4 regions of the Mesorhizobium sp. AR02 genome follow, and region 4 is predicted to be linked to each of the others. Evidence: predicted binding sites of a transcription regulator. Region 4 holds the regulator's gene; each other region holds the start of a gene.
What was found. The regulator LexA, encoded in region 4, represses DNA repair genes until DNA is damaged. The targets are predictions, from matches to a motif close to TGTTCNNNNTGTGTTCNG.
Positions count from the first base shown of each region.

Region 1: recA (recombinase RecA) is a predicted target of LexA. The motif match lies at 4,984-5,001, and genes of this name have one in related genera.
Region 2: dinB (DNA polymerase IV) is a predicted target of LexA. The motif match lies at 2,228-2,245, and genes of this name have one in related genera.
Region 3: parE (DNA topoisomerase IV subunit B) is a predicted target of LexA. The motif match lies at 2,325-2,342, and genes of this name have one in related genera.

Region 1 covers NZ_CP080531.1:7,001,995-7,009,560, forward strand. Annotated here, with positions in the region: gene DBIPINDM_RS38345 (SDR family oxidoreductase) at 1-880, opposite strand, end outside; gene alaS (alanine--tRNA ligase) at 891-3,557, opposite strand; gene recA (recombinase RecA) at 3,826-4,926, opposite strand; gene DBIPINDM_RS38360 (carbohydrate kinase family protein) at 5,208-6,152, shown strand; gene DBIPINDM_RS38365 (pseudouridine-5'-phosphate glycosidase) at 6,228-7,145, shown strand; gene DBIPINDM_RS38370 (IS5 family transposase) at 7,424-7,566, shown strand, end outside.
Region 2 covers NZ_CP080531.1:5,426,897-5,434,462, forward strand. Annotated here, with positions in the region: gene rsgA (ribosome small subunit-dependent GTPase A) at 1-95, opposite strand, end outside; gene DBIPINDM_RS30410 (excalibur calcium-binding domain-containing protein) at 613-945, shown strand; gene dinB (DNA polymerase IV) at 949-2,196, opposite strand; gene DBIPINDM_RS30420 (IS4 family transposase) at 2,557-3,864, shown strand; gene DBIPINDM_RS30425 (winged helix-turn-helix transcriptional regulator) at 4,059-4,475, opposite strand; gene DBIPINDM_RS30430 (dihydrofolate reductase family protein) at 4,586-5,173, shown strand; gene DBIPINDM_RS30435 (alpha/beta hydrolase) at 5,521-6,480, shown strand; gene DBIPINDM_RS30440 (sigma-70 family RNA polymerase sigma factor) at 6,569-7,501, shown strand; gene DBIPINDM_RS30445 (hypothetical protein) at 7,505-7,566, shown strand, end outside.
Region 3 covers NZ_CP080531.1:6,309,574-6,317,139, forward strand. Annotated here, with positions in the region: gene DBIPINDM_RS34770 (FUSC family protein) at 1-152, opposite strand, end outside; gene parE (DNA topoisomerase IV subunit B) at 197-2,254, opposite strand; gene cpaB (Flp pilus assembly protein CpaB) at 2,492-3,418, shown strand; gene DBIPINDM_RS34785 (type II and III secretion system protein family protein) at 3,449-4,900, shown strand; gene DBIPINDM_RS34790 (hypothetical protein) at 4,905-5,174, shown strand; gene DBIPINDM_RS34795 (AAA family ATPase) at 5,224-6,438, shown strand; gene DBIPINDM_RS34800 (CpaF family protein) at 6,435-7,566, shown strand, end outside.
Region 4 covers NZ_CP080531.1:6,540,593-6,548,158, reverse strand. Annotated here, with positions in the region: gene kynU (kynureninase) at 1-1,101, opposite strand, end outside; gene DBIPINDM_RS35885 (ABC transporter permease) at 1,136-2,059, opposite strand; gene DBIPINDM_RS35880 (ABC transporter ATP-binding protein) at 2,065-2,844, opposite strand; gene DBIPINDM_RS35875 (ABC transporter substrate-binding protein) at 2,903-3,889, opposite strand; gene DBIPINDM_RS35870 (GntR family transcriptional regulator) at 4,042-4,809, shown strand; gene lexA (transcriptional repressor LexA) at 5,188-5,925, shown strand; gene DBIPINDM_RS35860 (ComEC/Rec2 family competence protein) at 5,919-7,566, opposite strand, start outside.

The sequences.
Region 1 (7,566 bases), 460 kb from region 4:
CTTCCAGCGGCTGAAGCGGACGGTCGGAAACCTGGTTCCAAACCGCGGCGTTGCCTGTCACGCCGCGCGCCACTGCGGCAAGGGCCGCGCTGCGCAATGGGGACCGCCAACCAAGAATGCCAAGCATGTCGGCAACGGCGCCCGCCAGCCGGCCGAGAATGGCCGGCATCGGCACGACTCTCGCCGACGGCAGACCAAGCCACGCACGCAGGGCCAGCGGAACATCGGCGAGCGGTCTGGCATTGGCTTCGACGAGATCGACGGCAAGTCGGGGCGGTAGCGATCCGGCGACCGCCAGTGACACCGCTTCGGCAACGTCAGTGACCGATACGGTCTGGATCGGCTGGCGCGGCATGACGGCCGGAACAAAGCCGGGGAATGCCGCAAGGGCGCGCAGAAGTGCCGTTCCGCCATAGGCGGCGGGCGCGATCACCAGGCCCGGCCGCAGGATGGTCCACTCCAGCGAAGAGCCTGTGACGGCCTTGTCGCCTTGCGCCTTGGTGCTGAAGAAAGCGTCTGATGAGGTGAGATCGGCGCCGATCGCCGAGATTTGTGCAAAACGGCGCACGCCGGCCTGCTCGCAGGCCGCGACCAGCGCTACCACCGAGCCGCGATGAATGGCATCGAGGCGGTCGCGCGGGCCGTCCTGCAAGGCGCCCGCCGCATTGACGACCGCGTCGATCCCCGCAACCACCGGCAGCCAATCTTCAGCGGCAAGCAGTTTCGACATGTCCGCCGCGATCCAGCATACCGCCGGCCGGCGTCGCCCGGCATCCTGGACATCACGACCGAGACCGGTGACATGATGACCGTCGCGAAGCAAACGGCCAACGACGGCGTCCCCGATCAAACCATAGCCACCGAGGACGAGAATTTTCATGTCGTGGCTTTCAGGCGGCTTCGAGTGCCGCCCTTACAGCCGCAATCGCATCATTGGCCTTCGAGGCATCCGGGCCGCCCGCCTGGGCCATATCTGGCCGGCCGCCGCCACCCTGCCCGCCCAGCGCGGCGGAGGCCACGCGCACCAGATCGACGGCGCTGAAACGGCTTAACAGATCGTCGGTGACGGCGACGACGACGCTCGCCTTGTTGTCCTCACCGGCGCCGACGAAGACGACGACGCCGGAACCCAGCGAGGTCTTGCCGGCGTCGGCCAGCGGCTTCAGATCCTTCGGCGAGACGCCGGAGACCGCCTTGCCAAGGAAGCCGACGCCCGCGACCGTCTCGTTCTCAGACGGCGCACCTGCCGCGGCACCGCCGCCGAGCGCCAGCTTCTTGCGTGCTTCCGTCAGTTCCTTCTCGAGCTTCTTGCGCTCTTCGAGCAAAGCCTCGACACGCGCCGGCACGTCGGCGGGCGAGATTTTCAGTACGGCTGCCGCGGCCTTCAAGCGCCTGTCCTGCTCGTCGAGATGTTTGCGCGCCGCCTCGCCGGTCAGCGCCTCGATGCGGCGCACGCCGGCGGCGACCGCGCTGTCGGAGACAACGCGGACCAGGCCGATATCGCCGGTCGCCCTGACGTGAGTGCCGCCGCAGAGCTCGACGGAATAGGGCCGGTTGGCCTTGGCGCCATGCAGCCCCGTGCCCATCGACACGACGCGTACCTCGTCGCCATATTTCTCGCCGAACAGCGCCATGGCGCCCTCGGCGATGGCGTCGTCGACCGACATCAGCCGCGTGGTCACCGGGCTGTTCTGCACGACGATCTCGTTGGCCATGCGCTCGACCTCTTCGAGCTCCTCGGCCGAGATCGGCTTGTTGTGCGAGATGTCGAAGCGCAGGCGCTCCGGTGCGACCAGCGAGCCCTTCTGCGCGACATGGGTGCCGAGCACCTCGCGCAGCGCCTCGTGGATCAGATGCGTCGCCGAATGGTTCGCCCGCAGCCTGGTGCGGCGTGCATGGTTGACCTTGAGCTCGACCGCAGCGCCCGTCTTGACGGTGCCGCTTGCCACCTTGCCGAGATGCACGAACAGCCCGTCGGCCTTCTTCTGCGTGTCGGAGATCTCGATCGAGAAGCCTTCGCCCGAGATGATCCCTGTGTCGCCCATCTGGCCGCCGGATTCGCCATAGAATGGCGTCTGGTTGACGACCACCGCGACCGCATCGCCCTTGCCGGCGCTGTCGACGGTCTTGCCGTCCTTGACCAGCGCCTGGATCAGGCCTTCCGCCTGCTCGGTCTCGTAGCCGAGGAACTCGGTGGCGCCGGTCTGTTCACGCACGGCGAACCACACCGTTTCGGTGGCAGCCTCGCCGGAGCCGGTCCAATGCTTGCGCGCCTCGGCCTTCTGCTGCTCCATCGCATTGGTGAAGCCGGCAAGATCGACAGAGATGTTGCGCTGACGCAGCGCGTCCTGCGTCAGGTCGAGCGGGAAGCCGTAGGTGTCGTAGAGCTTGAAAGCCGTCTCGCCGTCCAGCATGTCGCCGGCGTGCAGCGTTTCCGTCGCCTCGGAGAGCAGGCCGAGGCCGCGCACCAGCGTCTTGCGGAAGCGTGTCTCTTCGAGCTTCAGGGTCTCTGTGATCAGCTGCTCACCGCGCTGCAGTTCGGGATAGGCCTGGCCCATCTCGCGCACCAGCGCCGGCACCAGCTTCCACATCAGCGGCTCGTTCGCACCGAGCAGCTGCGCGTGGCGCATGGCGCGGCGCATGATCCGGCGCAGCACATAGCCACGGCCTTCGTTCGACGGCAACACGCCGTCGGCGACCAGGAAGGAGGACGAGCGCAGATGATCGGCAATAACGCGGTAGGACGCCACCGTTTCCGCATCGGGAGCGCGCCCAAGCGCGGAGGACGCCGCATCGATCAGGTGCCGGAACAGGTCGGTTTCGAAGACGCTTTCCACGCCTTGCAGGATGGACGCCATGCGCTCCAGGCCCATGCCGGTGTCGATCGATGGACGCGGCAGGTCGACGCGCTCCTCCTTCGTCACCTGTTCATATTGCATGAACACCAGGTTCCAGAATTCGAGGAAGCGATCGCCGTCTTCCTCGGGACTGCCGGGAGGACCGCCCCAGATGTGCTCGCCACGATCGATGAAGATTTCCGAGCACGGCCCGCAAGGACCGGTGTCGCCCATCGCCCAGAAATTGTCCGAGGTCGGGATGCGGATGATGCGATCGTCCGAGAAGCCGGCGATCTTCTTCCAGAAGCCGGCCGCCTCGTCGTCCGTGTGATAGACGGTGACCAGCAGCTTGTCCTTCTTCAGCCCGAACTCCTTGGTGATGAGATTCCAGGCGAGCTCGATGGCACGCTCCTTGAAATAGTCGCCGAAGGAGAAGTTGCCGAGCATCTCGAAAAAGGTCAGGTGGCGCGCGGTGTAGCCGACATTGTCGAGGTCGTTGTGCTTGCCGCCGGCGCGAACGCTTTTCTGGGCGGTGGTGGCACGCGAATAGGACCGCTTCTCCAAACCGGTGAAGACGTTCTTGAACTGCACCATGCCGGCATTGGTGAACATCAATGTCGGATCGTTGCGCGGCACGAGCGGGCTCGAGGCGACGACCTCGTGGCCCTCCTTGCGGAAATAGTCGAGAAATGTCGACCGGATCTCGTTCACGCCACTCATGACTGCTGCCTTTTCGCGAAAACCGCCGGCGCGGCCGGCGGAAACTGGTCTCTGCTTTCCAGAAATAGATTTGGCCTTTTAGCGGGCACGCCCCAGCCTGTCCAGAAACACGGAATTGGGCCAATCCAGGAGCTTGTCAGCCGTCCGCGCTAGCCAAAAACGAAAACCGCCGGCGCGAAGGCCGGCGGTTTGAACGCGATACTACAGAACTCAGTTACTTAAGCTTCAGACCATAGACCGGGATTATGGCCGAACTCCGGCAATTGCCCTACATCGCGCCGGCTTCGTCCTCAAAACCGTCGTCGCCGTTGCCCTCAGAGCCACCGTTTTCAAGGAATTTCTCGGCGATCAGCCCGGCATTCTGCCTGAGCGCCAGTTCGATCTCGCGTGCGGTATCGGGATTGTCACGCAGGAACAGTTTTGCATTCTCGCGGCCCTGGCCGAGACGCTGCGAATTGTAGGAGAACCAGGCGCCGGACTTCTCGACCACGCCGGCCTTGACGCCGAGATCGACCAGCTCGCCGGTCTTGGACACGCCCTCGCCATACATGATGTCGAATTCGACCACCTTGAAGGGCGGCGCCAGCTTGTTCTTGACCACCTTGACGCGGGTCTGGTTGCCGACGACCTCGTCGCGGTCCTTGACCGAGCCGATGCGGCGGATGTCGAGGCGCACCGACGCATAAAATTTCAGCGCGTTGCCGCCGGTCGTGGTTTCGGGCGAACCGAACATGACGCCGATCTTCATGCGGATCTGGTTGATGAAGATGACCATGGTGTTGGAGCGCGAGATCGAAGCGGTCAGCTTGCGCAGTGCCTGGCTCATCAAACGAGCTTGAAGACCCGGCAGCGAATCGCCCATCTCGCCCTCGATTTCGGCACGCGGCGTCAGCGCCGCCACCGAATCAACCACCAGCACATCGATGGCGCCGGAACGCACCAGCGTGTCGCAGATCTCCAGCGCCTGCTCGCCGGTGTCGGGCTGCGAGATCAGCAGGTTTTCGAGATCGACGCCGAGCTTGCGGGCATAGACCGGATCGAGCGCATGTTCGGCGTCGACGAAGGCACAGATGCCGCCCTTCTTCTGGGCTTCGGCCACGGTGTGCAGCGCCAGCGTCGTCTTGCCCGAGCTTTCCGGCCCGTAGATCTCGATGATGCGGCCGCGCGGCAGGCCACCGACGCCAAGCGCGATGTCGAGGCCAAGCGAGCCGGTCGGCACCGTCTCGATCTCGACGACCTGCTCGTTCGCGCCGAGCCGCATGATCGAGCCCTTGCCGAAAGCCCGCTCGATTTGCGACAGCGCCGCATCCAGAGCCTTTGATTTGTCCACTGCCTTATCCTCTACAAGCCGCAAAGAATTCTGAGCCATGATACATCACCCCTTGGTCGTCAATGAAGGCCGGACAATCCGTAATCCCTGCCATTTTGTACCTTTTTTGTTCTCGTTTGGCAAGAGGGATCAAATATCTGAAAAACAAATGATATCCGGATTTGTTCTTTTTTCGTACCAAGAGATCGAACAGGAACGCATCGCACATTGGGCCAGGCGGTTCCATTGTTTCGGTCGCCGAATCGCCGCCTTGCATGCGAAAACTCGATTCTGCAGCCTAGCGCTTGTGCGGCTGCAATAACAAAGGGCATATCGCCGGCATGGTGAAATCCGCAAAGATACTGGCCGTGGGCGGCGCCCATATCGACCGGCGTGGCCAGGTGTCCGGCGCTTACGTGCCGGCCGCGTCCAATCCCGGCACGATGCGCGAGGATGTCGGTGGCGGCGTCTTCAACGCGCTGCGCAGCACGGTGCGGCGTGGCGTATCGGGCTCCCTGATGTCGATGCGCGGCGGCGATGCCGCGGCGGACAGCATTTCGAGAGCCATCGCGCAGGCAGGCATCGCCGATCTGTCAGCGGTCTTCCTCGACCGCACGACGCCGAGCTATACGGCATTGATCGACCGCGAGGGCGAGCTGATCGTCGGCTTCGCCGACATGGCGCTGTACGATCTGGCGTTCCCCAAGCAGATGAGGCGCTCCAAGGTCCGCGAGGCGATCGCTGCCGCCGATGCCATCCTATGCGACGCCAACCTGCCGTCCTCGGCTTTGGAACGGCTGGTTTCGCTTGCCGCCGGCAAGCCGGTGTATGCCATTGCCATTTCGCCGGCCAAGGTGGTGCGGCTGATACCGGTGCTTGGCGCGCTGGCGCTGATCTTCATGAACCGGCGCGAGGCCATTGTGCTGGCCGGCGTCGACGCAAATGCCGCCGAGCGAGATGTCATCGACGGCTTGCGATGCAGCGGTCTTGCCAGCGGCGTCGTCACGGCAGGCAGCGCGCCGGTGCTGGGTTTCGATGAAGCGGGTGCTTTTTCAATCCTGCCGCCTGCCCCAAGAAAAGTCGCTGACGTCACCGGCGCCGGCGATGCACTGGCGGGCGCGACGATCGCAGCCCTGCTGCGCGGCCTGCCTTTGCGCCAGGCCTTGCGCGACGGCGTCGCCGCGGCGACGCTTGCCATCGAAAGCGCCGATGCCATTCCCGATTTCACCGCGGCGAGCTTCGCGGAAGCGCTGGCCCTTGTGCCGGACGCGCAGGAAGTGGCATGAGACCGGCAAATTCATAACGCCGCAGTGTTGCCGAGTGCCCCGATGGATGCGCCGCACCGCGAATTGGAGATCCAGATGACCCCGGAAACCGCCCGCCCCTTCATCGATATCCACGCGCCAGTGGCGCAGGCTCTGGCCGCCGGACGGCCGGTGGTGGCGCTGGAAAGCACCATCATCACCCATGGCATGCCCTATCCCGACAATGGCGCCATGGCGGCAGATGTCGAAAAGATCATCAGCGACGGCGGCGCCGTGCCGGCGACGATCGCCGTGGTCGGCGGCCGCGTCAAGATCGGCCTGTCCGATGGCGAGCGCGAATCGCTCGCCATGACCGGTGACGCCATGAAGCTGTCGCGCGCCGACCTCGGCTTCGCCGTGGCGCAAGGCCGCACCGGCGGCACGACAGTCGCCGCCACGATGATCGCAGCTGAAATGGTCGGGATAAAAGTGTTCGCCACCGGCGGCATTGGCGGCGTGCACAAGGGTGCGGAAAAGAGTTTTGATATCTCGGCCGATCTCGACGAACTGGCACGCACGCCGGTCATCGTCGTCTCGGCCGGCGCCAAGGCGATCCTCGATATCGAAAAGACGCTGGAGGTTCTGGAAACGCGCGGCGTGCCTGTTGTCGGTCATGGCTGCGAGACCATGCCGGCGTTCTGGTCGCGGCAGTCGCCCTTCCGCGCGCCGCTGACCCTGCACACCCCAGAAGAGATCGCGCATTTCTACCGGACGCGACTGGCACTGGGGCTTGGCGGCGGCATGCTGATCGCCAACCCGGTGCCCGAGAATCACGAAATCCCGGCAGAAGAGATGGCCGGCTATATCGAAGCGGCGCAAAAGGCCGCCGAGGCACTCAACGTGACCGGCAAGGCGGTGACACCGTTCCTGCTGGGAAAAATCCTCGAACTGACCGGCGGCCGGAGCCTGAAGACCAACATTGCGCTGGTCGAAAACAATGCGCGGCTGGCGGCGAGGATTGCGAAGGCGCTGTAGGAGCTGCCAAGAAAGTCCCCCTCACCCGGATTGCCAAGACCGAATTGCAAAGAGCAATTCGGGGCAATCCGACCTCTCCCCGAGGCGAGAGGAGCTGCCGGCGATGATGCTCGTCTCTTCTCCCCTCGGGGAGAAGGTGGCCGCGAAGCGGCCGGATGAGGGGGCGGCCTCGACGTGCCCCCTCGATAGCAGCCAGCGCTAGCAGGCTGTTGAAGAAGTGCTGGCGCGGTTGTTTGGAGCGTGATTCACTTCTCCCCGGATGATTTGGGGATTTGTGGATGCGCGGCTCGGACGAACGGACAGGCTCTCTGTTTTCGTATGTCGATCTTGAGGCGCGGGTTCGACGTGATCATCCGCTGCGGGTGATACGGGAGATCGTTAACGCGGCTCTTGTCGCGATGGATGGCGATTTTGCGGTGCT
Region 2 (7,566 bases), 1.1 Mb from region 4:
GACCATCCGAGGCTGGCGAGCGATGGTGACGGAACGGGGGAGGAGGCCGTCACGGCTTCGACCAAGGGTGCGGCGTCGCTGACATCGGACAGTATCTCTGGCAAGAAGAGGTGTGGCGCGGACAACGCCCCTTTGGGGGGCGGTCCGCCCACGCTGTTGTATGGGCGGCATGGCGGGATTTGGCAAGCATTTCACGGCGAGAGGGCCGGGCTCACCCGTCAGCGACGTCGATTGTCTCGATAGTCACCGGGCGAGCCTCAAGACAAGAAGCCGCTCGCCAGGCCGGAGTCCGCATTTTCTTGACAAGCCGCGCTTGCCGGATGTTACTGCCGCCAGCCGCTTGGGCTGGGGGACTTTGCCGTGAAGAAGACATATCTGAAGCCGGTGCTGGTGAAGCGCGAGCTGCTGTCCGCCGTGACCGCCGCGCCTGCCACGTCCGGGCGTTGATCCGGAAGCCGTAGGGCGAGGGGGCTGACGCCTCCCACGCTCACAGCTCCTTTTCCGCCAATTTCCTGAATCCGTCGGGAAACTGGTGCAAGCCCGATCTCATTGCCACGACAGCCGGCTCAAGATAGATTCCGCTGGGGTAATGGAACCGGGGGCGTACCGGGAATGCTTCTGCCATTTTTGCATTGGCATACGCCTCGTCGCCATGGCGGGCTGAAATGGATGGCTCTTTTTGCGCCGTTCATCTTGTTGTCTGGCTACATTGCTTATGGCTTTGTCGGCATCCAGATCGACTCGCCACTCTCCGCCCTCAGGCATTTTGCTGCATTCCCGAACTGTGCGGCCGCCCGCGCCGTCGGGCTTGCCCCCGCGCGCAAGGGGCAACCCGGCTATTGGCCGACGCATGATGCGGACAAGGACGGTATCGCCTGCGAGCCTTGGCATGGGGAAAGCGCCAGCGGCGTCAAAGTGCATCGTTACTGGCGCACTGGCAGGTAGTTCTTACAATTCCTTTTCCGCCAGCTCCCTGAATTCGTCAGGCACCGAGCGGGCGGCCTCCAGTGCCACGGTGCCGTACCCTACGGCCTGCTTGCCGAAGCGCTCGCGGATCTTGTCGATGGCGCGGTCGGCGCCGAAGCGGGCGAGGCCTTGGCTGGAGCCGGGGCGGCGCTTCTCGTCGGCGAGGCCGAGCGGCAGGTCGAGCTGCAGCTCGGCACTTTCCCAGAGATGCGAGACCGAGATCGCCAGCAGCGAGATGGTTTTCTCCCCGGGATGGTCGGCAAGCACGCCGCGCACCAGGTCGCCGGCGATTTCGGCCAGCATGGTGGTCGCCGAGATCGGCTGGTCCAGCGTGATCGAGCGCGTGACGGCGCTGAGATCGGCAAAGCGCACGCGCACCGTCACGGTGCGGCCTGGCCGCGCCTTGGCGCGCAGCCGGCTGGCGACCCGGTCGGCCAGATGCAGCAGCGTCGGCACGATCACTTGCGCCACGGCGGGCTTCTGGCCAAGTGCTGATTGCGCACCGGCCGAGTGCGCGCGGCGCTTGGTCTCCAGTTTCCTCGGGTCGCGGTTCCAGGACAGGGCGGCGAGTTTTTCGCCGGCGGCGGGGCCGAGCAGCCTGGTCAGCGCGCCGCTATGGGTCCTCGCCAGTTGGCCGATGGTCTCGACGCCGATCTCGGCCAGCCTTGCCCTGGTCGCCGGGCCGACGCCCCACATCAGCCCGACCGGCAGATCGTGCAGGAAGGCAAGCTCGGTGCCGGGATCGACCACCACCAGCCCGTCGGGCTTGGCGACCTGCGAGGCGATCTTGGCCAGGTGCTTGGTGCGGGCGACGCCGATCGAGATCGGCAGGCCGAGTTCGGCTCGCACGCGGCGGCGGATCGCCGTGGCGATCTCTTGCGGCTGCCCGAACAGATGCGTGCAGCCGGCGACATCGGCGAAGGCCTCGTCGATGGAAATGCGCTCGACCACCGGCGTGAAATCGTCGAGCACTTTTATCGCCGCATCGCCCAGCCGCTGGTAGTGGCTGAAATTGCCGCCGACGAAGATCAGCTGCGGGCAAAGCTCACGCGCTTTGCGCCCCGGCATGCCGCCGCGCACGCCGAAGGCGCGCGCTTCATAGGAGGCGGCCAACACCACGCCGCCGCCCACCGCGATCGGCTTGCCGCGCAGCGACGGGTCGAGCAGCTGCTCGACCGAGGCGTAGAACGCGTCGAGATCGGCATGCAGGATGGTGGCTGTCGTTTCCATCCCGACCGCTCATCCGCAGTTGCTGATAGACAAGAACGAATAGAGAACAAAAGGTGATTATTGTCAAGCGGGGCCGCGGATGCACCCGGTGGGCAACTGTCTTCCGTGACGTGCTGTATCCTGTGACGGTAGCGCTGCCCCTCATCTGGCTGCCGCCATCTTCTCCCCGTAAACGGCTACGGAATGCACACATCTAGGAGTGGGGTGCGGCGGATTGACTCTCGGCTTGAGGAGGGCTGGCGGTCTCGGCTTTCGGCGTGATTCTGTGTCAGGCACTTTGCTTGATTCGAGGTGTCGCATGCTTGTTGAGCAACCGTCGCTGGGCCGTTTCGGGGATTTGCGCCTCGACAAAAGGGGGCGATGCTGCTCGACCGCATGGTTGCGCGCCAAGATATCTGCCTGCGCCGGCTTGGCGAGGGCCGGCGGGCGCAGGAGGTCGGGTTCCATCGCCTGCTGGCCAATGACAAGGTGACGATCGAGCGGTTGATCCAAGGCTGGAGCGAACAGACGGTGTCTGCGGCCGCCGAGCGGCATGTGTTGGCGATCCAGGACACCAGCGAGATCACCTTTGCCACCACGCCCGAGCGGCGACGCGGCCTGGGTGAGATCGGCAAAGGTGGTGGGCGCGGCGTGCTGGTGCATGCGATGGTGGCCATCGATGCGGTGAGCGGCGGTTGTCTGGGGCTGGTGGCCGGCAGCGTCTACACGCGCAAGGGCCGGGTCGAGACACCGCACGCCAAGCGCTCGCTCAAGGACAAGGAATCGCGCCGCTGGATCGACACGGCCCTTCAGGCCAGAAGCGTGCTGGCCAAAGCCGCCACTGTTACGATCGTGGCCGACCGCGAGAGCGACATCTATGCCGAATGGGCGACACTGCCCGGCGGCAATGTCCACCTTTTGACGCGTGTGATGCACGATCGTGCCGTAGCGGGCGGCGGTACTTTGTCGAGCGTGACGGCAGCGCTGCCGTTCGTGGCCGCGCGCAGGCTTGAGTTGTTGGCCACGCACAAGCGGGCGGCACGCAGCACCCAGGTGAGCCTGCGCTTCAGCAAGGTCGAGGTGTGCTGTCCCGACAATCCCGGCGCCAGGGATTTGCCGAAGACCGTGACGCTGAACCTTGTCGAAGTCGTCGAACTTGGTCCTCCAGCCGCGGCCGAGCCAGTGCACTGGCGTCTGCTCACCACCCATGAGATCAGCGACGTCGCCGCCGCCTGGCAGATCGTCGACTGGTACAGGCGGCGCTGGACCATCGAGCAGTTGTTCCGTCTGATGAAGACGCACGGCCTGCGCCTCGAGGACAGCCAACTCGCCAGCGCCGAGGTCTTGATCAAGCTCGCCGCCATCGCCACCAAGGCTGCGGCGGTTATCCTGCAACTCGTCCAGGCCCGCGAAGGCATTGGTGGCGAACACGCCGCCAATGCCTTCAGCACTTCCGACATCGCCGTGCTCGACAGCCTCGATGCCAGCTATCAAGGTCGCACCGCCTTGCAAAACAACCCGCACCCAAGGCACAGTCTCGCATGGGCCGCCTGGATCATTGCCCGCCTTGGCGGCTGGAATGGCTATCCCTCCTCCAAACCACCTGGTCCCATCACCTTCCGACACGGCCTCGAATACTTCCGTGCCATCGCAAAAGGCTGGGAACTCAGAGATGTGTGCATTCCGTAGCCGTAAACGGGGAGAAGGACGCTCGCGTCGCTGGTTTCGCCAATCGCCAACGTTGCAAGTGAAGCGGCGGCGCTGAGATCAGCCTCTTTCGCCCCGTTTACGGGGAGAAATGCCCGGCAGGGCAATGAGGGGCGGCGCTAACGTTGCGGGACGGGCGGTGCCCCTTCGGTCGAACCTCAACAACCGCCGTCCTCTTAAACAACGTGCTCGGCCCGCAGCGCCGCTTTCATCCGCTCCAGCGCCGGCGCGCCGCCGGCCGCCAGTTCGTCGGCGATGCGGGCCAGATGATCATCGGCCTTGCGGTGTTTGCTGCCCCAGGCGCCGAGCGTGGTCAGCACCGGCAAAAGGTCGATGCCGGCCTCGGTCAGCCGGTAGATCGCCTTCAGCCCATGGCTCGGGTCGTCGCTGCGGGTGAGGATGCCTTCGTCCTGCAGTGTCTGCAGCCGCTCGGCCAGCGTGCGCGACGAGATGCCTTCGTCGGACTGCAGGAATTCGCGAAAATGCTTTTTCCCGGCGAAGACCAAGTCGCGGATGATGAGCAGCGTCCAGCGGTCACCGAGCAGTTCCAGCGCCAGGTTGATGGGGCAGCCGGATTTTTCACGCGTCGACATCTATGGTTCCATTTTTAAATCACTTTACTATTGACATCATTTTTGCCTTGCGTCAATGGTTCCAAAAGTAAACCAATAACCTTTTGAGCCTGACAGACAGGGAGACGACGATGAAAAAGCTCATCCTGCAGATGCAGATGTCGGTCGACGGTTTCGTCGGCGCCTATGAAGACCATCGCTGGCAGCTGTGGGAATGGGGCGACGACATCATCTGGGACGACGAGTTGAAACAGGATTTCAACACTGTCTTCGCCGGCATCGATACCATCCTGCTCAGCCGCAAGATGGCGGAGGAGGGCTATCTCACCCATTGGGGCAATGCGGCGAAGAAATATCCGGCCGATCCATTCTACGCCTTCGCCCAGCGCATCGTGGAGGCCCAGAAGATGGTGCTGAGCGACAGGCTGAAAACCTCGCGCTGGGAGCGCACGACCGTTGTGAGCGGCGACCTGCCGCGCGAAGTCAACGCGCTGAAGGCGGGCAAGGGCAGCGACATGGCCGTCTTCGGCGGCGCCGGCTTCGCCTCGTCGCTGATCGCGGCCGGTCTGGTTGACGAATTCCAGTTGTTCATCAACCCGGCGGTGCTGGGGGCGGGGCGCCGCATCTTCGACCAGGGCGGTTTTCATAACCTTCGGCTGCTCGGCGCCAAGGCCTATGCCTGCGGCATGGTGGTCAACCGCTACGCCCCGGCGGGGTGAGGGCTGTCCGCTGCCTTGCGCCTGTCAGCCAATAGCGAAGGCTGGTGATCCTTTACACCCCCCTCTGGCCTGCCGGCCATCTCCCCCGCAAGGGGGGAGATCGGCAGCTTCGACGCTCCGCTTGCTCCTGAAACGGTGGTGATTTGCGAAAACGGTTGAGCGCGTAATCTCCCCCCTTGCGGGGGAGATGTCCGGCAGGACAGAGGGGGGTGCTGTCCCGCCGGCCTTGGCCTTTGGACGGGCAAGACGCGTAAAAAACCGGGCAGCCACGTATCCTTTTTGCGCGCCCGTTCGTCTCTGGTTCCTAGAGGTCGCGTGTCCGCGATCCGCAACCCTGGGAGACCATCATGGCGAGCATCGAGAGCGAGGCAAACAGGAACCACTATGCGGCGATCGTCGCCAATGCCGGCAAGTTCAACAGTCCGCAGGCGATGATCGATTTCAATGACACCAGCTGGACGGCGCTGACCGGCGAACCCGGCGGCGTCGACTTCATCGAGGTCGATGCCGGCGGCGTGCCGGCGCTATGGGTCGTGCCGAAGGGCGCCGACGAGGAGCGGGCGCTGTTTTACGCGCATGGCGGCGGCTTCCTCGGCGGCTCGATCTACACCCACCGCAAGCTGGTCGGCCATCTGGCCAAGGCCGTCGGCTGCCGGGCCTTGCTCTATCACTATCCGCTGGCGCATCAGGCCAAGCATCCGGCCCAGCTCGAGGCGGCGATATCAGCCTGGAACTGGCTCGTCGACCAGGACTTCGACACCGGGCGGATCGCGATTGCCGGCGATTCCTGCGGCGCGGTGCTGACCTATGGCGTGCTGCAGCGGCTGCGTGCCCAGGGCCGGCCGCTGCCGGCCGCCACGCTGATCATCTCCGGCTGGTTCGACATGGCGCTGACCGGCGCCAGCTACGAGACCAACCGCGAGAAGGATCCAGCCTTCGCCAGGCAGTCCGTCGACTGGCTGGTGACCAATTTCATCGGCGACCGCGACCGGCTCGATCCGGAGGTCAGCGCGCTCTACGCCGACCTCTCCGGCTTTCCGCCCGTCTTCCTGCAGGCCGGCGGCGACGAGACGCTGGTCGACGAAAGCCGCATGTTCGCCGAGCGCGCGCGGCAGGCTGGTGTCGAGACGCGCCTCGATGTCTTCGACGGCATGCTGCACTCGTTCCAGATGATGGCCGGCCGGGCGCCGGAAGCCGACGACGCGATCGGCCGCTTCGCCACCTGGGTGCGGCCGAAGCTTGGCCTGCCGGATGCCGTCAGCGAGAAGGTTTCAAGTGGTAATGTCATTGGCGGCAAGGCGGCGTGACCATGCGCCGGCTGATCGGATCGCGCTTCGTGCTTGTGGATGTGTCGCGCTTGCGCGATGCTGCGGTGACGCCGAGCGATGTGCCGCGATGAACCAGCAGATCCGCAAATCCCCCGAAGCGAGGCAAGGCTTGCAGCCGCGCGTCGACCCCGAAGGCTTGTTCGACCTGCGCTACCGGGCGTTCCTGGAGACGGTCTCGCATCTGCGCGTCCGTCTGCACCGCTATTGCGCGCGCATGACCGGCTCGGCTCTCGACGGCGAGGACATCATGCAGGAGGCGCTGTTCGAGGCCTATCGCAAGATCGGGCTGCTCGACGATGCACAGGCGCTGCGGCCATGGCTGTTCCGCATCGCCCATAACAGGTGCATCGACTTCATCCGCACCCGCCGCACGCGGCTCAAGGCCGAAGCCGGCTATGCCAGCGATGAGATCGTGCTGCCCGTCGAGCCCGCCGGCCCTGGCGCCGGCCGCGCCATCGAGCGGCTGGTGGTGCACCTGCCGCCGAAGGAGCGTGCCTGTGTGCTGCTCAAGGATGTCTTCGACCATTCGCTCGACGAGATCGCCGACCTGGTCGGTTCGACATCGGGCGGTGTCAAATCGGCGCTCAATCGCGGCCGCGCCAAACTCGCCGCCCTGCCGGCGCAGGCGGTCGCGGCACCCGTACACGACCCTGACCTGGAGCGGCTGCTCGGCCGCTATGTCGAACTCTTCAATGCCAGGGATTGGGACGGGGTGCGGGCGCTGACCAGCGCCGATGCGCGGCTGCGGGTTTCGGACTGCTACAACGGCCTGCTCTCCGGCTCGCCCTATTTCGTCGAGTATGAGCGCGGCGAGCCCTGGCGCATGCGACCAGGTGTGGTCGAAGGGGAGGCCGTGCTGGTCGTCGACAGGCGGAGAGACGAGGTCTGGCGGCCGGCCTATCTGGTACGCATCCATGCCGAGCGCGGCGTCATCGACCGCATCGCCGATTATTATGCGTGTCCGTGGATCCTGGACATGGTTTCCGATGACGCGGAATGAACCTTGGCGTCGAAGATCTTCGGAAACATCTACGGGGGGTTTGACAACAACGGCGCAAACTGGCC
Region 3 (7,566 bases), 230 kb from region 4:
TGCGGATGGTCGAGCTTCAGCGCGTAGGCAGCCAGCAGCGCGATCAGACCGGCCGAAACGGTGCGCAGGGCGAAAATCCAGTCGGAGCGCGTCGGTTGCGTCAGTCCGGCCAAGCTCGTTTCGAAATAGGCTCTCAGCTGTGCGCCGGTCACATGCTCGTCTCCGCAAGTTGAGCCTGTTATGGACCGGCAGACGGCTAGATATCCAGCACTTCCGTTTCGGCGAATTCGGCGCGTTCCTGGATGAAGCGGAAGCGGGCTTCCGGCTTGGTGCCCATCAGCGCATCGACCGCATCCTTGGTCGCGGCCTCGGCATCGATCACATCGATGCGAAGCAGCGTGCGCTTCCTCGGATCCATGGTCGTCTCCTTGAGCTGCGCTGCCATCATCTCGCCCAGACCCTTGAAACGGCCAAGCTCGACCTTGCCGCGCCCGGTGAATTCGGTGCGCAGGAGCTCGTCCTTGTGCGCGTCGTCGCGGGCGTAGGCGACCTTGCCGCCTTGCCTGATCGAGTAAAGCGGCGGCACCGCCAGATAGAGATGGCCGCCGCGCACCAGCGCCGGCATTTCCTGGTAGAAGAAGGTGATCAGCAGCGAAGCGATGTGGGCACCGTCGACGTCGGCGTCAGTCATGATGATCACGCGGTCGTAGCGCAGATCCTCGTCGCGGTATTTAGACCGCGTGCCGCAGCCAAGCGCCTGGATCAGGTCCGATATCTGCTGGTTGGCGGCCAGCTTGTCATTGCCGGCGCTGGCGACGTTGAGGATTTTTCCGCGCAGCGGCAACACGGCCTGGCTGGCGCGGTCGCGCGCCTGCTTGGCCGAGCCGCCGGCCGAGTCACCTTCGACGATGAACAGTTCAGCACCGGCAGCGGCATTTTGCGTGCAGTCGGCGAGCTTGCCCGGCAGCCGCAGCTTGCGCACCGCACTCTTGCGCGACACTTCCTTTTCCTGGCGCCGGCGCACCCGCTCGTCGGCGCGCGCGATCACCCAGTCGAGCAGCTTCGAAGCCTCCTGCGGATTGTCGGCCAGCCAATGGTCGAACGGATCGCGGATCGCGGTCTCGACAATTCGGATAGCCTCGATCGTTGCCAGCCTGTCCTTGGTCTGGCCGACAAATTCCGGCTCGCGGATGAACACCGACAGCATGCCCGCCGCCGAGATCATGACGTCTTCCGAGGTAACGACCGAGGCGCGCTTGTTGCCAACCAGATCGGCATAGGCGCGCAAGCCCCGGGTCAGCACGTTGCGGAAGCCGGCCTCGTGGGTGCCGCCTTCACCCGTCGGGATGGTGTTGCAGTAGGAATTGATGAAGCCGTCGCCGCCGAACCAGGTCACCGCCCATTCGAGCGAGCCGTGGCCGCCCTGCTTCTCGCTCTTGCCGGCGAAGATTTCCCGCGTCACCTGGAAGTCGTCGCCGAGCGATGCCTTGAGATAGTCCTTGAGGCCGCCGGGAAAATGGAATTCCGCCTTGGCCGGCGTCGGATCCTTTTCCTTGAACAGCGAGGGATCGCAGGTCCAGCGGATTTCGACGCCGCCGAACAGATAGGCCTTCGAACGCGTCATGCGGTAGAGGCGCGCCGGCTCGAAGGCGCAGCCCTTGCCAAAAATCTGCTCGTCGGGATGGAAGCGGGTCTTGGTGCCGCGGCGGTTGTGCACCTCGCCGAGGTGCTCCAGGCCGCTTACCGGAATGCCGCGCGAGAATCTTTGGCGGTAAAGCTGGCGGCCTCGCGCCACTTCGACCTCGAGATGGTCCGACAGCGCATTGACGACGGAGACGCCGACGCCGTGCAGGCCGCCCGAGGTCTCATAAACCTTGGAGTCGAATTTGCCGCCCGAATGCAGCGTCGTCATGATGACTTCCAGCGCCGGCTTCTTGTATTTCGGATGCGGATCGACAGGGATGCCGCGACCATTGTCGGTAACGGTCAGAAACCCGTCGGCCGAAAGCTCGACATCGATGAAGGTGGCGTGGCCGGCGACAGCCTCGTCCATCGAATTGTCGATGACCTCGGCGAACAGATGGTGCATCGCCTTGTCGTCGGTGCCGCCAATATACATGCCCGGCCGGCGGCGCACCGGCTCCAGGCCTTCGAGCACCTCGATGTCGGCGGCACTGTAGCCCTCGCTGCCATCCTTGGTCGCGGCCGGGCGCTTGGCTGCTGCCTGCACCAGCGGATCCGCCGGGCGCGCGGGTGTGCGAACAGGCTGTGGCTGCTTGTCCATATTGCCGAAGAGATCGTTGTTGTCGTCCATGCCTGCCATCGGGTTCGATGCTGCGAATCACCCGTCGATACTGCCACGCTTTGCGGCGCCAAGCGACGGAGGTTCCTGTTACGTTCGGGGATTTGACCCGTCTTATCCTAAAACCATTCGATAACCAAGCGGGCGGAAATAGGTCCGATACCACCGTTCCGCATTCCTGATTCTTTAACAAAGCGGCCTAGCGTGAGCCCAACATAACAAGAAACGACGGGCATCAGGGGTTTCGGCGTGAGGGGCAAGGCCATAACGATGATCGGCATCGCTGCCGTTTTCGGCGCGATCTCGATTTTTGCCGCGGATTTCTGGGTCAAGAGCCAGGCCAGGCCCGATGCCGAGGAGAAGACGGCGTCGATCGCCGCTCCGGCCCCGCCCAGGATCGAGTTCAAGACCATCGTGGTGGCGAACGCGCCGTTGCGCTACGGCATGGAACTCGACCGCGCCAAGTTGACCGAAATCCCGTGGCCGCAGGATTCCCTGCCGCAGGGCGCCTTTGCCACCATCGATGGCTTGCTCGGCGAGGGCGGCCGCGTCGTTCTCTCGCCGATCGAGGTCAACGAACCGGTGCTGCTGACCAAGCTGTCGGGGCCGAACGGCCGCGCGACGCTCTCCAACATGATGACGCCAGGAATGCGGGCGGTCACCATCCGCACCGACGAGATCGCCGGTGTCGGCGGCTTCGTCACGCCGGGAGACCGCGTCGATGTCGTGCTGACGCGCGATGCCGGCGAAATCCAGGAAGTCGCCAAGAACGCGCAAGGCGCCGCCGGTTCGACCATCACCTCCGAGATCGTCGTCGCCGATGCCAAGGTGCTGAGCGTCGGGCAGGGCGCCGACGAGCGCCAGACGACGCCGCAGGTGACCAATTCCGTGACCATCGAGGTGACGACCGAAGGCGCGCAGAAAGTGGCGCTTGCCCGCACCGTCGGCACGCTGTCGCTGTCGCTGCGCTCCGCCAGTGAAGGCGGCGACGGCAAGAACGGCGTCACCACCATCTCTTCCTTCGGCGGATCGGTGGCGGCCAAGGCTCAGGCCGCGGCCGGCTCGCTGTTCGATGCGATGACCAAGGAGCCGGAGAAGCCGAAATTCAAGACGGTTATCGTGACCCGCGGCACGAAGGCCGAGGAATATCAGGTTCCTGCGCGGGACCAGAAGTAAAGACCGGTGGGGACCGGACGGGACAGGGCAATGTTGATGCGTACCCTATATGGAATGACGGGCCGGTCGCGCTTTGTGCGCACCCTGGCGATCGCGGTTGCTCTGGCTGCGAGCGGCATGCTCGCTATGCCCGGGGCGGCCAAGGCGGACAATGAAATCGTCTATGTCTCGGCGACCAAGAATGCGTCGATCAAGGTCGCCAAGGGCAAGCCCAAGACGATCGTTACGAGTGCTGCCTTCTACCAGATCGTCATCGGCGATCCGGAGATCGCCAACGTCAACCCGCTGACCGACAAATCCTTCTATGTGCTGGGCAACAATCTCGGCACCACCGGCATTGCGCTGTTCGACGAGAAAAAACAGCTTGTCGGCACCGTCGACATCGAGGTGACGCTCGACACGGATCAGCTGGCCAGCACCATCCGTGCCAGCGTGCCGGACGCCAAGATCAAGGTCGGCTCGGCCAATGGCCGTGTGGTGTTGTCGGGCGAGGCCGATGACGCGGTCGCCGCCGAAAAGGCAAACAAGATCGCCACCCGCTTTTCCGGCAACGAGGAGGTGATCAATTCGGTCAACATCTCATCGTCGCAGCAGGTCCAGCTCAATGTGCGCTTTGTCGAGATCAACCGCCAGGCGGGGCAGGATCTGGGTGCAAAATACAGCGCCAATTTCGCCTACGGCATTGGTGGGCGCAGTGTCGTGCTGAACCCGGATGGGGCGTCGGTGCCGACGGCGGGTACTGGCGAGATCATCGGCAGCTTGCTGTCGAACGGCGTGTCCGTCGATATCGCCGTCAAAGCGCTGGAGGAGCGCGGCCTTGCCCGCATGCTGGCCGAGCCCAACCTGATCGCGCGCTCCGGAGAGACGGCGAGCTTCCTCGCCGGCGGCGAATTCCCGATCCCGGTTTCGGAGGACAATGGCAAGATCTCCGTCACCTACAAGAAATACGGCGTCAGCCTGGACTTCACGCCGACCGTGCTCAAGGACGGGCTGGTCAGCCTCGACATCGCGCCGGAAGTCTCTTCGATCGATGCGTCGGCGTCCTACAACATCGGCAACATTTCGGTGCCGGGCTTCACTGTCCGCCGCGCCAAGACCTCGGTCGACCTGAAGAACGGCCAGAGCTTCATGATCGCAGGGCTGCTGCAGTCGCAAAACGACATCACCACGTCGCGCATTCCCGGCCTCGGCAAGATGCCGGTGCTCGGGTCGCTGTTCTCGTCGAAATCCTACCAGCGGCGCGAGACCGACCTGGTCATCCTCGTCACGCCCTATCTGGTCAAGCCGGTCGATCCGTCGAAGAAAATGGTCGAGCCGACCGATGGTTCGCAACCGGCCAGCAATGTCGACTATTTCCTCAACAACACCGAGGAAGTGAAGGCATCGGACACCGGCCGCGCGCTGGCACTAGCAGATGGCAGCGCCGCACGGGTTGCTCCCGCCACCACGGTCGGGCACTTCCTCGACCTGCCGAAGGACTGAAATCATGCGTCTGGTCCTGAGATCGAGCATCACCCTGCTTCTTGCCGGTCTGGCCGGCGGCTGCACCAGCGACGATTACACACGCAGCGAAGGGGTGACGACCGGCGCCGGCAACGCCCAGGCCGCCAACACCGTCATGCAGATGGTCGATCCGTGGAAGTACGGCGTCCAGAACACCAGGCTTCTCGTTCCTGCCAAGCGTGGCAATGCCGGACCGGTCACACCCGATCAGGCGGCGGGCGCGAAGGCATCGCAGACAAACACAAGCGACTGATTCAACAGGGCAACTGATCCACAAGCGATCGACCTCACAGGCGGCGAGCATGGCAAACGGCATCAAGACCAGGAAGATCCTGCTCGTATCGACGGACAGAACCTTCGTGCAGGACACGCGGACCGCATTCGCCGCCTCCGAGATCATCCAGCTCTCGACGGTGGAAAAGAATGTCACCGAATTGCGCGGCGAGGTCCAGGAGACCGACTTCGGCGCCATTATCGTCGACATGGACGCGGCGAGACTGGAGGAGGTCGAGTCGCTGCAGCGCATCATGCGCCGGCTGGAGGGCAAGGCGCCGGTGGTCGTGGTCACCCAGGAGTTCAACGCCGCCGCCGTGCGCATCCTGGTGCAGCTCAAGGTCGCGGACTTCCTGGTCAAGCCGATCACCACGGCCGATCTGGTGCGCTCGGTGGTGCGAGCGCTGCAAGGGCCGGGGCGTGAGGAAAACACCGAGTCGCAGATCTACACCTTCATGCCGGCCGCCGGCGGCGTCGGCACCACGACACTGGCGCTGCAGACCGCCTTCCAGCTGCATCACTCTGTGACGCGCGGCGCTTCGACCTGCGTGGTCGACCTCAATTTCCAGCAGGGCGCCTGTGCCGAATATCTCGACCTCGAGCCGCGCTTCGACATCACCGAGATCGAGAACCAGCCCGAACGCCTCGACCGGCAATTGCTCGACGTGATGCTGTCCAAGCATGCCAGCGGCCTTTGCGTGCTGGCGGCACCGACGCATCCGGCGGAGATGCGCTCGTTCAAGACCGATGTCGTGGTGCGCATGCTGGACCTCGTCTCGGCCTATTTCGACAATGTCGTCATCGACATGCCGCGCACCTGGTTTCCCTGGACGGAGACTGTGCTGCTTGGCTCAAACAAGCTCTATATCGTCGCCGAAATGACGGTGCCGTGCCTGCGCCACACGCAGAGGCTGATCCAGGCGGTCTACGAGACCGCCGGCAAGGAAGTGAAGCCGAACGTCATCGTCAACCGTTTCGAGCAGAAGATGTTCGACAACGGCATCAAGCAGGCGGACGTCCAGGAGATCCTCGGCGAGCATTTCGTCGGCGGCATTTCCAACAACTACCGGCTGGTGCGCGAGGCGGTCGATCGCGGCGTGCCGCTGCACGAGATCGACCCGAACGCCAATGTCATCAACGATTTGAAGAAGATCATCCTTCCGGAAGAGGCGGTCGCGACCGGGGTCAAATCGAAGTCCCTGTTCAGCTTCGGCAAGGGTCTGCTGAAGAGGAAGGCCGGATGACCAGTCGTTTTTCCACCCTGCAGAACCGCGATGCGCGCCCGATCCGTCCGGCTGATACAACGCCGGTGGCGCATCATGCGGTCGTTATCCCGACCAACCGAAAGGCTTTGGCGGCAAAGCCAGATGTCGCGCCGGCAAAGAGCGCCAACAAGGTGCTCGATGCGCGCGTGCGCATCCACCGGATGCTGCTTGAAGAAATCAATCTCGTTGCGCTGGAGCGTTTGCCTAAGGAGGAGATGCGCCGGCAAGTCCATGATTTCGTTTCGGAAAAAACCCGCCAGGAGCGGATGGCGATCAACACCGTCGAACTCGAAGCGCTGGTCGACGATATCGTCGACGAGATGGTCGGTCTCGGTCCGCTCGAGCCGCTGCTCAAGGATCCCGACATCAACGATATCCTGATCAACGGCCACCAGAACTGCTTCATCGAAAAGAAGGGCAAGCTGCAGAAGGTCCATATCCCGTTCAAGGATGAGGCCCATCTGCTCAGAATCGTCAACAAGATCGTCGCCGCGGTCGGCCGCCGGGTCGACGAATCGCAGCCGATGGTCGATGCGCGCATGCTGGACGGCTCGCGCTTCAACGCGGCCATCCGGCCGGTGGCCGTCGACGGGCCGCTGGTGTCGATCCGCAAATTCTCCAAGAACAAGCTTGGCCTGCACAAACTGGTCGAATTCGGCGCCATCACCCAGAATATGGCCGAAGTGCTGGCGGCCGCAGTCCACGCCCGCAAGACGACGATCATCTCGGGCGGCACCGGCACCGGCAAGACGACGATGCTCAACGCGCTGTCGGCCTTCATTCCCGAAGACGAGCGCTTGATCACCATCGAGGACGCGGCCGAACTTCAGCTGCAGCAGCCGCATGTCGCGCGCATGGAAACGCGCCCCGCCAACATCGAGGGCCATGGCGAACTGAAGCAGCGCGATCTCGTCAAGAACGCGCTGCGCATGCGTCCCGACCGCGTCATCCTCGGTGAGTGCCGCGGCGAGGAGGCTTTCGACATGCTGCAGGCGATGAACACCGGCCATGAAGGGTCGATGGCGACCATCCACGCCAACACGCCGCGCGACGCCATTTCGCGCCTCGAACAGATGCTGGGCATGACCGGCATGCCGATGACGGTGC
Region 4 (7,566 bases):
GAAATCGCCGATCACGCCGCGCTCGATCAGGGCCCGCATCACCTGATAGCCATGCGGGTGGAGGAACGACACCTGGCTGCCGCGCGCGTTGCCGTCGCGCGGGCTTTCCAGTTCGAGGCCGTAGGCGCCGCATCTGGCTTCGACGAGATGTATGAACAGCTCGGTCAAGGCAATGCTCTTCTTGCGTACCGCCGCCATGTCCACATCGTCCCAGATATCCAGCGCTCCTTTCAGCGCCCGCATCGACAGCACCGGCTGCGTGCCGCACAGGAACCGGCGGATGCCGCTGCCGGCCGCATAGCCCTGTTCAAAGGCGAACGGCCGTGCATGGCCCCACCAGCCGCTGAGTGGCTGGCGAACATCCTCGTGGTGGCGTGTTGCGGCATAGATGAAGGCGGGCGCGCCCGGGCCGCCATTGAGATATTTGTAGGTGCAGCCAATGGCGAAATCGGCATTGGCGCTGTCGAGCTCGACCGGCAGCGCACCGGCCGTGTGGCAGAGATCCCAGACGATCAGCGCGCCGGCCTGGTGGGCCTTGCGCGTCAGCGCGGCCATGTCGCGCAGCTGGCCGGATTTGTAATTGACGTGGTTGACCAAGATGACGGCGACGCGCTCGTCGATCAGCTCTTCAATGGTCGGAGCATCGACGCCCTCGAGCCGCAGCACCGTGCCCGGCCGCGTCGAGGCCACGCCTTCGGCCATGTAGAGATCAGTTGGAAAGCTGTCGCCCTCGGCGACGATGACCGAGCGGTCCGGCCGCATGCCGAGCGCGGCATGCAGTACCTTATAGATGTTGATCGAGGTCGTATCGCAGACCACAGTCTGGCTGGCCGCCGCTCCGATCAGGCGCCCCAGCTGATCGCCAAGCGCGACCGGCATATCGAACCAGCCGGCCGTGTTCCAGGCACGGATGAGGTCCTGCGCCCACTCCTGCGTCGCGGCCTTTTGCAGCTCGTTGAAGACAGCGGGTGCCGCGGCGCCCAGCGAATTGCCGTCGAGATAGATTACACCTTCCGGCAAAATGAACCGGTCGCGCATGGCGCGCAGCGGATCCGCCGCATCCATGGCTTCGACTGCTGCGAGATCGAGCGTTGCACGCATGATTTGTGACATTCCCTGGTTATTTACGCCGTAATTATTCACGGATGGCTTCGCGAGCCGGTGCGGGTCCCCGGCCCCGCTTGAGGCTGGGCAGAGCAAGCATGGCAAGCACGAACAGGCCCGTGGCAAGCTTCAGGTCGGGAGGCGGCATGCCGGCGGCAAGGCAGAACGACACCAGCTGGTAATAGATGATCGCGCCGGCGAAAGGCGCCAGCAGCTGACGCCAGACCGTCTGCTTGCCGACGACCGCTTCGCCGATCATCAGCGCGGCAAGGCCGTTGATGAGGATGCCCAGCCCCATATTAACGTCGGCAAATCCCTGCGACTGCACCATCAGCGCGCCGCTCGATGCCGAAAACGCGCTCGCCAGCCCGACACCGCCTATGGTCGCCGCCCAGACATTGATGCCTTGAGCCTCGGCCATGTCAGGATTGGCGCCGACGGCGCGCACGGCAGTGCCCTTCTCGGTCCTGAAGAACATGTAGAGCGATGCGAAGACGACGAGCGCGAGAAGACCCGCGACAACGATCTTGCTGGCCGGGAAACCTGGCCGCGCGAACGGTACCCAGTCGAACACGGCGGGCGAGCCGAAGACGGAAAGATTGGACTTGCCCATGATGCGCAGGTTGATGCTGTAAAGCATCGTCATCATCAGGATACCCGCAAGAAGCGTGTGGATGCGGAAGCGCAGATGGATGAAGGCCGTGCAGCAGCCCGCCGCGAAGCCCGCCACGAATGCGACCATGATGCAGAGCAGCGGCGATGCACCGGCAGCCAGCAGGACGCCGCAGACGCAGCCGCCCAGCGGAAAGGCGCCTTCGCTGGTGAGATCGGGAAAATTGAGCATGCGAAACGGGATCATGATGCCGAGCACGACAAAGGCCAGGATCAGGCTTTGCGCCAGGGTCACCGGCATGATCGCGACGAAGCTGGTGAGAACGTCCTGAACAAAACCCATGATGATCAGCTCGCCAGCAACATGCGGTCGGTCTTGATGGAAAAATGGCCGATCAGGTCGAGAACCGTGACCCTCGCCTTCTCCTCGCCGGTGACCTCCAGGAGGACCCGGCCCGCGTCGAGCATGATCACCCGGCTGCCATAGTCGACGGCGTGCTGCATGTTGTGGGTCACCATCAGGGTGGTCAGCTTCAGCGCATTGACCGCGCGCACCGTCGCCTGCATGACGATCTCGGCCGTGCGCGGATCGAGTGCCGCGGTATGCTCGTCGAGCAGCAGCAGGTCCGGCGATCCGCCGACTGCCATGATCAGCGACAGCGACTGCCTCTGCCCGCCCGAGAGCAGATCGACGCGGGTATCGAGACGATTTTCCAGACCGAGGCCCAATATCGACAGGCGCTCCTTGTAGGACGCAAGCCGCGCGGCGTTCAGCCCTTGCCGCAGCGTGCGTTTGTGGCTGCGCAGATCGGCGAGCAACATGTTCTCCGCCACGGTCATGCTGGCGGCGGTGCCGCGCATCGGATCCTGGAAGACGCGCGCCAATCTTGTCGCGCGCTTGTACACCGGCATAGCTGTCACGTCGGCGTCGTTGATCAGGATCTTGCCGGAATCCAGGACAAGTGCTCCGGAAATGGCGTTGAGCATGCTGCTCTTGCCGGCTCCGTTGGAGCCGATGACGATGCCGAACTCGCCTGTGGCCAATGACAGGCTGAGACCGTCCAGCGCGACCTTCTCGTCGGCCTGGCCCCTGTAGAATACTTTGCGCGCGGATCGGATCTCGAGCATCGTTCCTCCCTGACTTGAAGGGCGACGGCGCCAACGCCGTCACCCTTGCAGCCCGATGTCAGTCGACGATGCAGCCGCAATCGGCCATCGATGCCGGTATCTCGATGCCGAACGCAGCCATCGCCTTGCGGGAAATCGTTGCCATGTGATCCTTATAGGCGGGGCGCGACGGTGCGATCGTCTTGGTATCCTTGCCCTTGAGGATCTCGGCGGCGATGTTGCCGGCGTTGATGCCGACCTGCGTGTAATTGACCGCGAAGCTTGCCGGTACGGTGCCGTTGCGGACCGCGCTGTCATCGGAGTTGACGATCGGGATACCGGCCTGGCGAGCGGCCGCGGAGACGGCGGCGATCGCCGGCTGGATCAGGTTCGAGGCCGGGCCGTAGATCACGTCTGCCTTGCCGGCGAGCGAAGCGATGCGCTGCTGGATGTCATTGACGTTGTCGATGCCGACTTCCACGACCTCGAAGCCGGCTGCGGGCGCCGCCGCCTTGATCTTTTCGACCAAGGCAACGTCGTTGGCCTCGCCTGGATTGTAAGGCACGCCAAAGCGCTTGGCGTTCGGCAGCAGCTTCTTGGTGAAGGCCATCACCGCGGCGACATCCTGCAGATCGCTGGCGCCGGTCATGCCTTCGTCGCCGGCGTCCCACGACGGCACCAGCTTGGCCGCCACCGGATCGGTGACCGCGGCAAAGACGATCGGAATGCCGGAACCGGCGAGCGCCTTCTTGGCGATCTGCGAGACCGGCGTGGTGATGGTGTAGATCAGCTTGGGCTGCTCCGCCTGCAGCTTGGCGATCATCTGCGGCACCAGCGATGCATCGAAATTGGTATGGCTCTCCGTGTAGACGACGTCCTTGCCCTCGACGAAGCCATTGTCCGTCAACGCCTTCTTGAAGCCGGCTATGGCGGCGTTGAGCTGTGGATGCTCGCCGAAATTGGCGATGCCGATGCGTATCTGATCGGCCGCGGCACTGCCTGCACTGACCATCAACGCGCCTGCCAGGGCCAAGCCCGACAGCCAAGCGGATTTCGACTTCAACATCATTTCCTCCCAGATTTGATCGGCGCCGCTCCCGGGCGGCAACTGCGGCGATCATGGTCAGTCCCTCAGCGCCTGTCAAACATTATATATAATTCTTGCCATGCCTTCACATGATATATAATTTTCGCAAGCCTGATGATGGACGGAAAGTGATGCAGGATCAGAATAACTCCACCAAGACGGAGGCGGCCTATCAGCTGCTGCGGCGCGATATCCTGACCACCCGCCTCATGCCAGGAGCGCCGCTCAAGCTGAGCGCACTGCGCGGCATATATGGCGTCGGCTGGACGCCACTGCGTGAGGCTTTGTCCCGACTTGAAGCCGAGCGCCTGGTCACCGCCATCAGCAATCGCGGCTTTGCCGTCGCTCCCGTGTCGCGGGCCGAGCTCGAGGACCTGGCGCGCGCAAGGCTGGTTGTCGAAATGCCGCTGTTCCTGGAATCGATCGCGAACGGCGGTAGGGAATGGGAGGACGCGGTTGTCACCGCTCATTACCGGCTCTCCCGCTGCAAGACTGCGGTCGACGACCCCTCGGATGCGGCCGTCGACAAGTGGGACGAGAGCCACGAGGCCTTTCACGCGGCGCTGTTGAGCGCGGCGACGTCCAACTGGCTGTTACGGTTCCGCTCGACCATCGCCGATCAGCTGCGGCGGCATCATCGTTTTCTCGGCCTGGCGCCGACATTGCGGGCGGCGGCCGGCCTCAAGCACGGCTATGGCGAGGCCATGGACGCTCTGCGCGAGGCGATCGCGATCGAGCATCACACCGCAATCATGGAAGCGGCACTCGATCGCGACGTCGAGCGGGCAAAGGCACTCATGACCGCGCATATCGGCTACACGCTGCACGTCTATGTTCACAGCGAAGACAGTGGCACCTACGCCGCCCGCGCCGGCAGCCTGAAAGCGGTTTCCGGATGACGCTTGCGTGGCGTCCAGATCCCCGCGGCCCGTACCCGCCCCGAAGCCCGCGATTGTTGGCATTTTGGTTTCGTTTCGTTCCGCTGGAAATGGATCGATAAACCATACAAATCCACCCCGTGAACGCCTTTCGAAGGCCTGATGCCAAACCGCATCCTGGGGTAGGCCACAGGCCATTAACCAAAACAATTTCAATGCGCGCGGCGGAGGCGGAGGTGGTCGACTGCCGCCCGCTGCCAGGGGCAAAAAATTTCAGGCGTCTTAACAAATTCACTAAACTTTAAACGGTTGCAGAACACAACTGGAACAGATAGTGTTTGTTCTGGGTTTGTTTTTCGATTCTGGTTCAGACCCTTTGTTCAAGCCTTGGGGGCCGCCATGCTGACGCGCAAGCAACATGAACTCTTGATGTTCATTCATGAACGGCTGAAGGAAAGCGGCATTCCACCGTCCTTCGACGAGATGAAGGAAGCGCTCGATCTCGCCTCCAAGTCAGGCATCCATCGCCTGATCACGGCGCTGGAGGAACGCGGCTTCATTCGCCGGCTGCCCAACCGGGCGCGGGCGCTGGAAGTGCTGCGGCTGCCGGATTCGATCGCGCCCGGCCTCAATGCTGCAAAGAAATTCTCGCCGAGCGTCATCCAGGGCAGTCTCGGTCAGGGCGGCCTTGGCCGCCAGATCAAGCCGGCGTCGTCGCGCTTGCCGGCGGCCGGCAACGACGACGACGCGGTTTCCGCGGTGTCGATCCCGGTGATGGGCCGCATCGCCGCCGGTGTGCCGATCGATGCCATCCAGCATCAGACGCATTCGATCTCGGTGCCGCCGGACATGATCATGGGTGGTGAGCACTATGCGCTCGAGGTCAAGGGCGACTCGATGATCGAGGCCGGCATCTTCGATGGCGACACCGTCATTATCCGCAACGCCGACACGGCGAGCCCGGGCGAGATCGTCGTGGCGCTGGTCGACGAGGAGGAAGCGACATTGAAGCGGTTCCGCCGCAAGGGTGCCTCGATCGCGCTTGAAGCCGCCAACCCTGCCTACGAGACGCGCATTTTCGGACCGGACAGGGTCAAGGTGCAAGGCAAGCTCGTCGGGCTGATCCGGCGCTACTGAGCAGGAGCGGTCGGCGCTTCGGGTTTTTGATAGGGCGGCAGCCCCCTCGCCTCACGCGAAAATTTTCGCTGCTCGTGCCAAGGCCGATACGGGCTGTCCACCGCGAAGCTGACGATTGGCGGACCGGTCGCCGATTGGCGGTCAAAGAAGACGGCGGCACTGCCCTTACGGGCCAGTTGCCGTTTGGTGACGACGAGAACCAGCGGATTGTGGCAGGCGTCATAGCCGGTCGCGTCATTGACGACGATCAAATCGGCGAAACCGCAGGCTTTCCAGGTGTCCTTGCGGTCTTCGACATGCGCAATGATCGCGCCGGACGGGTGCCGGGCAAGACAGACGCCATCCGTGCAATAGAATGGCGCTCCCGGCGGCAGGTTGACGGCATCGGCAATGCCGAATTGCCCCTCCGCCTTGCTGAACATTTCCGGCACGACGATGGTTTCGGACACCAGCGCGCGTTTCCAATTGTCGACGGTGAATTCGTTCGGACGAGCCCGGCTGACCGCGAGTTCGCCACCGCCGATCGGCAACGCGACCAGCCGTGCATCTTCCGAGATCAAGACATCCGGCGTGCGCGTATCCGACACCGTCAACAGGCCGGCAAGCGCGAATGGCAGCGCTGCGAGCCGCAGCCAGGTCGTCGCCATCGTCGCGATGACCAGGGCGATGGTCACCAGCAGGACGGATTGCTGCGAAATCAGCCCGACCGCGTCGACCGGCGAGCGTTCCGATATCCAGGCCGATATGGCGATCATTGCGGTCAGGCCCTTGCCCATCACGTAAAGAAAGGGACCATCGGCACCGAAAGGCATCGCCAGCGAACTGAGAACAGCGAAAGGCATGACAATCAGCGAGACGATCGGCATGACGGCCAGATTGGCGAACAGGCTGAGCGGCGACACACGCTGGAAATGCCAGATGGCAAACAGCGCCGTGGCGCAGCCGGCGATGATGGAGGTCATGGCCAATCCGCCTGTCGCCAGCAGGAATTTTCGCGTGAGAAAGCTTGGCAGGGATCGCTTTGGCGGTGGCGGTCTTGTCTTTCCCGAATGGTGATCCGCCCAACCGGCATAGGCGCCAACCAGCGCAGCCGTTGCCGCGAACGACATCTGGAAACTCGGGCCGACCACTTCGTGTGGCGACACCACGATGACGGCAATCGCCGAGATCGCCAGATTGCGCATGGTCAGCGCCGCGCGATCGAACAGGACGGCAGTCAGCATCACCGCAAGCATGATGAAGCTGCGTTCGGCGGCGACGACGACGCCCGAAATCACGAGATAGGCGGCGATCGAGAACAGGGCCGCGGCGGCCGCGTATTTCTTCACCGGCCGACGCGCGGAAAAATCCGGAAACAGCGCGAAGGCGCCGCGCAGCAGACCCATGATGGTGCCGGCAACCAGCGCCATATGCAGTCCGGAAATCGAGATGATGTGATAGATGCCGGTGCGCCGCATCGCCTCGTTGATTTCGTCGGGAATGCCCGCGCGGACGCCAACGATCAGCGCCGCGGCGATCTCGCCCTCGGCCCCTCCAATGCTGCCCCTGATATGGTCGGCGATGGCTTCACGGGCATTTTCTATCCCGGAGAAAAGGCGGGCTGACAGAGGCATCTCACCGTCCTCGGCGGAGACAAGCTTT